2 regions of the Mesorhizobium sp. B2-8-9 genome follow, and region 1 is predicted to be linked to the other one. Evidence: predicted binding sites of a transcription regulator. Region 1 holds the regulator's gene; the other holds the start of a gene.

Region 1 (4,919 bases):
CGTCCGGAACCGTGACCTTGCCGGCGAGATCGGGGCGGGCGCCCTCGTGGCGCGGGTCCTCATTGTCGCCGATATAATACCAGGGCCAGCCATAGAAGGCGCCTTCCTTCACCGCGGTGGCATATTCGAAGGGGGTGTTGTCGCCAAGCTCGTCGCGCTCGTTGACGACGCACCAGAGCGCGCCCGTCGCCGGCTGCATGGTCATGCCGGAACAGTTGCGCAGGCCGGTGGCGACGGTTCTGCGGTTGTTGCCGTCGGGGTCGAAGGCCAGCACATCGGCGCGGCCCTGTTCCGGACCCCAGGCCTCGCCCAGCGGCTGCGATTTCGTCCACGCCTCGACACCGCCCTTCGGCTTCGCGCCCATGTCCTCGGCGATGTTGGAGCCGGAGCCGACCGACAGATAGAGCGTCTTGCCGTCGGGCGAGAAGGCGATGTCGCGCGTCCAGTGGTGGCTGGCGGGGACTTTGGCGACGATGGTTTCCGGCTTGCCCGACGCTTCGAGGTCACCCTCGCGATAGGGGAAGCGGACGACGCTGTTGCTGTTGGCGACATAGACCCATTGCGGCTTGTCGCCCGGCGGGTAGAAGGCGATGCCGTAGGGCCGGGTCAGGCCCTTGGCGAAGATCGACTCCTGTGCAGGCTTGGCGCTGCCTTCCGCCAGGCGATAGACGCGCACCTGGTTCGCCCGGCTGTCGGCAACGAAGAGGTCGCCGTTCGGCGCCACCCGCACGACGCGAGGACTGTCGATGCCGGATGCGATCAGTTCGGCGGAAAAGCCAGGCGGAAGCTTTGGCTTCGCATCCTCGGGGCGCTCGGTGACGCCGCCGCCGTTCGAAGCGGACTCCGTCATGTCGGGTTTCGGCAAATCCTCAGGTTTCAGCAGCCGGCGCACGCCCGGACGGTCGGCTTTCCAGTCGCCGAAAGCTTTTTCGCCGCTGAGCAAGGGCTGACCGGCCTGCTGCGCAAAGGCAGCCGTGGCAAAAACCAGCGCGAGGCCCGCAAGGCCGGCGATCCGCATCATGCTGTCCTCCGTCTCTGCCTATGTCCTGCCCTCGGGTGCCTCAGTCGATAAGGCCCCGGAGACAGAACATATTGGGCTAACGATCGAAAAGAGAAGCTCGCGCACGTGACTTGCCGGCCTCAGGCCTCTTCGGCATCCAGGTCGTCGTCGAGGCGCTTTTCCAACTCGACGAGATCAGCCGGCAGGGGCAGGCCCATGGCGCGCATCTCCCTCAATTTCTCGCGCAGCTGCTCCTGGATCTCGTGCTCGTCCTCGGGCTGGTTCACCATTTCCTCGAGCAGCAGGCTGATCTGGGCCTTGAGCGATTCCAGCGCCATGTTCTTCTCCTTTGCACCCTCAGCTGTGTCGAGGTTCAGGTCAGGCCGGCCTCACCTGAATATCGATACACCTAACGAAGCATGCGGGAAATCAGTTGTGCAGTGTAATCGACCATCGGCACGATGCGGGCGTAGTTCAGGCGGGTCGGCCCGATGACGCCAAGCGCGCCGACGACGCGGGCGTCCTTGTCGCGATAGGGGGCGACGACCAGCGAGGAGCCGGACAGCGAAAACAGCTTGTTCTCCGAGCCGATGAAGATGCGCACGCCCGGCCCCTCTTCGGCGAGATCGAGCAGCTGCAGCAGTCCGTCCTGGGTTTCCAAATCCTCGAACAGATGGCGAAGCAATTCGATGTCCGCTTGGGCGGTGACGTTTTCCAGGAGATTGGCGCGGCCGCGCACGATAAGGCGCGCCGGCAGGCCGCTTTCGGCGCCGGCCCAGACCGCGAGGCCTTTCTCGACCAGATCCTGCGACAGCGTGTCGAGGGCCGCCCTGGTCTCGTCCTTGATGCGGGCGATTTCCGCCCGCGCCTCGGCCAGCGTCCGGCCACGGATATGCGCATTGAGGAAATTGGACGCTTCGTGCAGCTGCGACACGGTGGTGCCGGCCGGCAGGTCGACGACGCGGTTCTCGACATCACCGTTCTGCGACACCAGCACGGCGAGCGCCTTTGCGGGCTCGAGCTGGATGAATTCGATGTGCTTCAGCGCCACCTCGTGCTTGGAGGCGAGCACGAGGCCGGCGCCGCGCGACATGCCCGACAGCATCTGGCTGGCCTCGGTCAGCATATGCTCCAGCGTCGCGCCCGAGCCGGAGGCGCGCACCTGCGCCTCGATGGTGCGGCGCTCGTCGTCGGAAAGGTCGCCCAGCTCCATGAAGGCGTCGACGAAAAAGCGCAGGCCGGTCTGGGTCGGCAGCCGCCCGGCGGAAACATGCGGCGCGTAGATCAGCCCCAGATGCTCGAGGTCGCTCATCACGTTGCGGATGGTGGCGGGCGACAGCGAGGAGGGCAGGATGCGCGACAGGCTGCGCGAGCCAACCGGCTCGCCGTCGCGCAGATAGGAATCGACAATCCGCCGGAAGATATCGCGCGAGCGCATGTCGAGTGACTGAAGTACCGGCGACTGCGACGTCGGATCGACTGGTTTGTTCATTCCGGCGAGAAACCTCCTTCCGAAAGATATAGACTTAAGCTACGGCGGCGCAACCCGGTGCCGCGCTCGCGGTCACACGGTGCCGCGTTTGCAGTCGCGCGGCCCGTTTTCCTGCGCGGCGTCCTTTTCCTTTGCGACTTGCCCCGCATGCGTCTACAAGCCGGCCACGATTCCGGAAACGACAAGAAAGAAGGCCGAATGCGCCCCTCCAAACGCCAAGCCGACGAAATGCGCGCCATCTCCTTCGAGCGCGGCGTCTCCAAGCACGCCGAAGGCTCGTGCCTGGTGAAGTTCGGCGACACGCATGTCCTGTGCACGGCCAGCCTGGAGGAAAAGGTGCCGGCCTGGATGCGCAATTCCGGCAAGGGCTGGGTGACGGCCGAATACGGCATGCTGCCGCGCTCGACCGGCGAGCGCATGCGGCGCGAAGCCTCCGCCGGCAAGCAGGGCGGCCGCACGCTGGAGATCCAGCGGCTGATCGGCCGCTCGCTGCGTGCCGTGGTCGACCTGCAGGCGCTGGGCGAGCAGCAGATCACCGTCGACTGCGACGTCATCCAGGCCGATGGCGGCACCCGCACGGCCTCGATCACCGGCGGCTGGGTGGCGCTCTACGATTGCCTGCGCTGGATGGAAGCGCGCCAGATGGTGAGCGTCGCCAAGGTGCTGAAGGACCATGTCGCGGCAATTTCCTGCGGCATCCATGACGGCCAGCCGGTCATCGATCTTGATTACCTGGAGGATTCCTCGGCCGGCACCGACGCCAATTTCGTCATGACCGGCAAGGGCGGCATCGTCGAGATCCAGGGCACGGCCGAGGGCGAGCCTTTCTCCGAGGAGCAGTTCGCGGCGCTGATGGGCTTGGCGAAGAAGGGCATTTCGCGGCTGGTGAGCCTGCAGCAGATGGCGGTGGCGTAGGTTTCCGAATGCCGAGCCTAGGCCCCCCTCTCTGGCCTGCCGGCCATCTCCCCCTCAAGGGGGGAGATTGGGTGTCACGACGGCTTTCGCCAATCGCCAGCGTTGCAAGAATGGCGCCTTCGCCGAAGCTGCCAATCTTCCCCTTTGAGGGGGAGATGCCCGGCAGGGCAGAGAGGGGGGCCTCGTGATACCCTCCGCAATCCTCGAATCCGCCCTCTACGTCACAGACCTACACGCCGCCGAAGCCTTCTACCGCAACGTCATCGGCCTCGAAGCCTTGGGCAAGGTCGAAGGGCGCCACGTTTTCTTCCGCTGCGGCGACGGCGTATTGCTTCTCTTCAACGCCGAGGCAACGAAAATCCCGCCGGCGCCGGACGCTCGGCTGAAGGTGCCGCCGCATGGCACGGCCGGCGAAGGGCACCTCTGCTTTGCGGCAACCGCCGATGAAATCGCCGCATGGCGCAGGCATCTCGCCGCCAACAACATCGCCATCGAAAGCGATTTCGAATGGCCGCAGGGCGGGCACTCGATCTATATCCGCGACCCGTCCGGCAATTCGATCGAGTTCGCCGAGCCAAGGATCTGGGGTTTCTGATGCACTCGCAACCTTTTCATTCCCTTGGGGAAAAAAAGATCGTCGTCGCCAGCCACAATGAAGGCAAGCTGCGCGAATTCGCCGACCTGATGGCGCCGTTCGGATTCGAGGCGAAATCGGCCAAGGAATACGGCCTGCCCGAACCGGACGAGACCGGCACCACCTTCGAGGAGAACGCCTATATCAAGGCGTATGCCGCCGCCAAGGCGACCGGCCTGCCGGCGCTGTCGGACGATTCCGGGCTCTGCGTCGACGCGCTCGACGGCGCGCCCGGTGTCTATACCGCCAACTGGGCCGAGACGCCGGACGGCAGCAGGGATTTCGGCATGGCCATGCAGCGCACCGAGGTGGCGCTGCAGGAGGTTGGCGCTACGGAGCCCGCGCAGCGCACCGGCCGCTTCGTCGCCGTAATCTGCCTGGCATTTCCCGACGGCGAGGCCGAATATTATCGCGGCGAGGCCGAAGGCACGCTGGTGTGGCCGCCGCGCGGCACGCTCGGCTTCGGCTACGATCCGGTGTTCCTGCCCAACGGTTTCGACAAGACTTTTGGCGAGATGAGCGCGCAAGAAAAGCATGGCTGGAGGCCCGGCCAGGCGACGGCGCTTTCGCACCGCGCCCGCGCCTTTCAGAAATTCGCCGAAGTGCGATTGAATTTGGCCAGATTGGATTTGGCGCGATCAGGACCCGCATGAGCGCAGTGCCCCTACCGCTCGACCGCAGCCCCGGCTTCGGCGTTTATATCCACTGGCCGTTCTGCGCAGCCAAGTGCCCTTACTGCGACTTCAACAGCCATGTCCGCCACCAGCCGGTCGACCAGGAGCGTTTTGCCCGCGCCTTCGAGACGGAGCTCGCAACCATGCGGGCCCGCACCGGGCCACGCGAGGTGACCAGCATCTTTCTCGGCGGCGGCACGCCGT
Region 2 (4,919 bases), on a different contig from region 1:
TTGGTGTCCGTCGTCATTCAGAATTCCTGCGCTCGTTGCGTTGTCCGCCGCGCCAGCACGCGCCGGGTTTCAAATTTTCAGCCATTGTTGCTTGTGGATGCGCGCCCTGCCAGCGCTGCGGGCGCCAGCGAAACTATGTCCGGCGCCAGGATATCGTGGCGGCGGGCGAAGGCAACAAGGGTTGTCCGCACCATTTCCGCGTCGATCTCGCCGGCAATGCCGGCTCTGCAGGCGTTGAGCGCGATCGCATATGCGCTGCTCCTGCTCGCAGCCGGCCAATCCTGCAGCAGGGCATAGGCTTCCATCATGGTCTCGAGCCGGACCGGCAACCCCATTGCGACAAGGATGGTGACAGGGTCTTCAAAGCGGTCGTGGCTCATGGTCAGAACCCTCATTCGGGTGGGTGCTCATGGCGCCCGGGCGAAGGCCGGTCGTCCCGGCCAGCACATGTCGACGCGGGTAGGGCGGTTGCAGGACGATGCCGTGCGGCCGCGGCTGGCCTATGCCGTTGAACGCCTGCACAACCACCGGGCCCGCCGGCGTGTGCGTCGCTGAATTCTGCCGGTTAAGGCGCGGCGGGGGCAGCGCCTTGTGTGCCTTGGCGAGGGCCTCGATCCAGGCGGCGACCGCCAGCGGCACCGGCGCGCGCCCCTCGAGCCAGCGTGTCACGTCGTTTCTGGGCCAGCCAAGTTCCTCGGCGACGTCGGCAGCTTCCCATCGCAAGATTCTCAGGCATTCGCGCAATCGTCCTGCAATCATGGCAATCCTCGTCCGTTCGCAGTCACATGGGCCCCGCCTTGGAGGCGGGGCCCGATTTTGCTAGCCGCCCCCGGATGTTTCGGTGGCCGACACGTGCTGTGCGGCAAGAAACATCAGCGTTGAGGCGACGGTCCGCCGGTTCCACCCGGCGGATTCGGCCGTGTCGAGCAAGCCTGCCAGCAGCGGCTTCAATGCGCTTCGGCATTCGGCTTCATAAGCGAGGAATTCGCTTGCCGGGCGCGTCGGCGCCGGAACCGAGCCATTGCCGCTCATCATATCCATAATGGCCTCCCATCGTGCATTTCGAAACGCCCGCTCCCGTTGCCGGAAGCGGGCTCCCGTCGGCGTCTCAGAAGTCCATGCCGGCGCCAGCCGGCATGGCCGGAGCGGCCTCCTTCTTCGGCTTCTCGGCCACCATGGCCTCGGTGGTGACGAGCAGTCCGGCAACCGAGGCCGCATCCTGCAGCGCGGTGCGCACGACCTTGGCGGGATCGATGACGCCCTGTTTGTAGAGGTCGCCATATTCGCCGGTCTGGGCGTTCCAGCCATAGGCGAATTCGGTCTTCTCGCGCAGCTTGCCGACGATGATCGAACCTTCCGACCCGCTGTTCTCGGCGATCTGGCGCGCCGGAGCCTCGATCGCGCGCCGCACGATATCGACGCCGTATCTCTGGTCCGGGTTGTCGACGGCGACTGTGTCGAGCGCCTTGGCCGCCCTGAGCAGGGCAACGCCGCCGCCGGGCAGGATACCTTCCTCGACCGCCGCGCGCGTGGCGTGCAGCGCGTCGTCGACGCGGTCCTTCTTCTCCTTGACCTCCACTTCCGTCGCGCCGCCGACGCGGATCACGGCAACGCCGCCGGCGAGCTTGGCCAGCCGCTCCTGCAGCTTCTCGCGATCATAGTCGGAGGTGGTCTCCTCGATCTGCGCCTTGATTTGCGTGATGCGGCCCTGGATCTCCTCCTTCTTGCCGGCACCATCGACGATGGTGGTGTTCTCCTTCTCGATCGCGACCTTCTTGGCGCGGCCGAGCATCTCCAGCGTGACGTTCTCCAGCTTGATGCCGAGATCCTCGCTAATGGCCGTGCCGCCGGTCAGGATGGCGATGTCCTCCAGCATGGCCTTGCGGCGGTCACCGAAGCCCGGAGCCTTGACGGCGGCGACCTTAAGCCCGCCGCGCAGCTTGTTGACGACGAGCGTGGCCAGAGCCTCGCCTTCGACATCCTCGGCGATGATCAGCAGCGGCTTGCCGGACTGCACCACGGCCTCGAGCACCGGCAGCAGCGCCTGCAGATTGCTGAGCTTCTTCTCGTGGATCAGCACATAGGGCTCTTCGAGCTCGACGCGCATCTTGTCCTGATTGGTGATGAAATAGGGCGAGAGATAGCCGCGATCGAACTGCATGCCTTCCACGACTTCCAGCTCGGTCTCGGCCGTCTTGGCTTCCTCGACGGTGATGACGCCTTCGTTGCCGACTTTTTCCATAGCCTCGGCCAGGAAGCGGCCGATCTCGGCATCGCCATTGGCCGAGATGGTGCCGACCTGTGCGATCTCGTCGTTGCTGGTGATCTTGCGGGCGTTGACCTTGAGTTCGGCGACGACAGCATCCACCGCCTTGTCGATACCGCGTTTCAGATCCATCGGGTTCATGCCCGAGGCAACGGCCTTAGCCCCTTCGCGAACGATCGCCTGGGCAAGCACGGTGGCAGTGGTGGTGCCGTCGCCGGCGATGTCGCTGGTCTTCGAAGCGACTTCGCGGACCATCTGGGCGCCCATGTTCTCGAACTTGTCCTCGAGCTCGATCTCCTTGGCGACGGTGACGCCGTCCTTGGTGATGCGGGGCGCGCCGAACGACTTGTCGATGACGACGTTGCGACCCTTCGGACCGAGCGTCACCTTCACCGCGTCGGCGAGGATGTTGACGCCGCGCAGCATGCGCTCGCGGGCGTCGGAATGGAATTTGACTTCCTTGGCAGCCATTGGATCACTCCTTGTTTAGGCAGCTTTCATTGACTGGGTTGCGGTTCTATCGAAGCCCCGGTCAGGCGGCTTTCTTCAGCGTCGCGGCCTGCTCGATCACGCCCATCACATCGCTTTCCTTCATGATGAGCAGATCCTCGCCGTTGAGCTTGATCTCGGTGCCGGACCACTTGCCGAACAAAATGCGGTCGCCGACCTTCACGTCGAGGGGCACGAGCTTGCCGCTCTCGTCGCGGGCCCCCGGGCCGACGGCGATGACTTCGCCTTCCTGCGGCTTTTCCTTGGCAGTGTCGGGGATGATGATACCGCCGGCCGTCTTCTCTTCGGCCTCGATGCGGCGCACGAGCACGCGGTCATGCAATGGACGGAACGTCATATCGTTCTCCTTCAGGACAAACAGATTGCGAGCAGTTCCTCCGCTCCGGACCGGCAGGACCGGAGCGGGGCTCGCGCGACCCTTTCGGCATCGCGCGCATGTCGAGCTAATTTTGCCTTCATCTACTTTCAAGGGGGTACCGCAAATTTTTTGGCACTCTCGACCGTTGAGTGCTAGCGCGCTGAAAACATGCGGTAAATTGGCCCGCTCCGATAACGGAGAGGCTTGAATTCGCGATTGAGTTGAACAAGATTATCGGTGCCCGGCAGCGCCGGGACCGGTGAGAAATTGGAACCCGAAGCAAGGAGTTTTTGGAGACGGAGGACAGAAATGGACCGACAGACGCTTTCGCCGATCATTCCTTCCCTAGCTCCCGAACTATCAGACCTTTCGCTCGACCGGCTGCTGTCGCCGGCCAGGCATTTTCAGCACCCGCGGGATGTGCTGGAGGACGGCTCGCTCGATATATGGGAAAAGCGGGCGATCCTTTCGTCCTGGGCGTCCGATGCTTGCGCCGTGGAATCGATGCCGGCGCTGCGCCAGCCGCCGGGCACCGAGCGGCCGGTCTCCTTCGACGACATCATGGATGCGCTGCGCCGGCTTGATGCGCTGGCTCCGCCGCCCAGCGGCCCTGCCGATGACGACCACCGGCAGGTGGTCGACCGGCTGAGCGCGTGAAGGCCCGAAGGCGATGGCGGTCAGCAAGGAATTCCGCTTGCAGATGAATGGGTATGGCTTGACCACTGCCGAGATCCATTATCATCTGCCCGACCATCCCAGCCTGCTCCAGCTTTACGTCTGGCAGGACTATGATCTTGCCCCGGATTTCCCGGCGCTGAGGGGCTTTCTGGGCTTTTGGCAGCGCGAGCTGGCTGGCGCCTTGCATTCTGTCCGTGTCGCTCACCATCGGCTCATCAGGGCGTCGGAGTGGCGGGCCGTCGACGGGATCATCGCGATCCATTGAAGATCAGCTCCCCGAGGCGGTCGTGGTTGTGCGGCCGCCTCCAACTCATGATTCGCCTGCCTGCATGCAGACGAAGGGACTGACTTTCACGACCTTGAAGGCGGCTTCGGAGCGGGGCCTTGACGTGCCCGTGTTGAATTCCCAGATCGATTACGCCGGTGCTTGAGAGACCGGCAAGGTCAAGGGGCGCCGCTTCCTTGGCGCCCCTCGTATCTATGTTGCTCAATGGAGGATGTAGCTATGAGAACCACGTTTGACTTCAGTCCCCTGTTCCGGTCGAGCATCGGCTTCGATCGAATGCTGAACGCGCTCGAGACGGCGAGCCGGATCGAGACCGTCGATAATTGGCCACCCTATGACATCGCCAAGACCGCAGACGACGACTACCGCATCAGTATGGCGGTGGCTGGGTTCTCGCAGGACGAACTGGCCATTACCCAGGAGCAGAACATGCTCATGGTCTCTGGCCAGAAAGCCGGCGAGGACAAGGGCGAGTACCTGCATCGTGGCATCGCCGGCCGTGCATTCCAGCGCCGCTTCGAGCTTGCCGACCACGTCAAGGTCGTTGGCGCCAGCTTGGTCAATGGGCTGCTGACGATCGATCTGAAGCGCGAAATTCCAGAAGAGATGAAACCGCGGCGGATCGAGATCGCGGCCGACAAGGCAACGCTCAAAGGCACGACAAAGAAGATCGAAGGCGAGAAGCACGCCGCCTGAGGGCTTCTGTGAGCGCATCCGCGCTACGCGCCGGGCACTGCGCGGCGCGTAGGAGCTTTTCGAGCCGATGAACAGAAAGGAGCAAACCATGAGTGTCCGTGATCTGATCCCCTGGGGCCGGAGCA

The links. The regulator HrcA, encoded in region 1, represses chaperone genes, less so after heat shock. The targets are predictions, from matches to a motif close to GTTAGCACTCNCNNNNNGNGAGTGCTAAC.
Region 2: the regulator HrcA is predicted to act here: its motif matches at 3,263-3,291, upstream of groES (co-chaperone GroES).

What each region holds. Positions count from the first base shown of each region.
Region 1 is NZ_VFTQ01000042.1:1,465-6,383, reverse strand. Features, by position in the region: gene FJ423_RS30670 (sorbosone dehydrogenase family protein) at 1-1,021, opposite strand, end outside; gene FJ423_RS30665 (hypothetical protein) at 1,141-1,338, opposite strand; gene hrcA (heat-inducible transcriptional repressor HrcA) at 1,410-2,492, opposite strand; gene rph (ribonuclease PH) at 2,691-3,407, shown strand; gene FJ423_RS30645 (VOC family protein) at 3,592-4,002, shown strand; gene rdgB (RdgB/HAM1 family non-canonical purine NTP pyrophosphatase) at 4,002-4,694, shown strand; gene hemW (radical SAM family heme chaperone HemW) at 4,691-4,919, shown strand, end outside.
Region 2 is NZ_VFTQ01000040.1:34,298-39,216, reverse strand. Features, by position in the region: gene htpG (molecular chaperone HtpG) at 1-17, opposite strand, end outside; gene FJ423_RS30370 (DUF982 domain-containing protein) at 78-380, opposite strand; gene FJ423_RS30365 (helix-turn-helix transcriptional regulator) at 361-759, opposite strand; gene FJ423_RS30360 (hypothetical protein) at 820-1,032, opposite strand; gene groL (chaperonin GroEL) at 1,109-2,737, opposite strand; gene groES (co-chaperone GroES) at 2,799-3,113, opposite strand; gene FJ423_RS30345 (hypothetical protein) at 3,444-3,791, shown strand; gene FJ423_RS30340 (usg protein) at 3,805-4,077, shown strand; gene FJ423_RS30335 (Hsp20 family protein) at 4,318-4,794, shown strand; gene FJ423_RS30330 (Hsp20/alpha crystallin family protein) at 4,883-4,919, shown strand, end outside.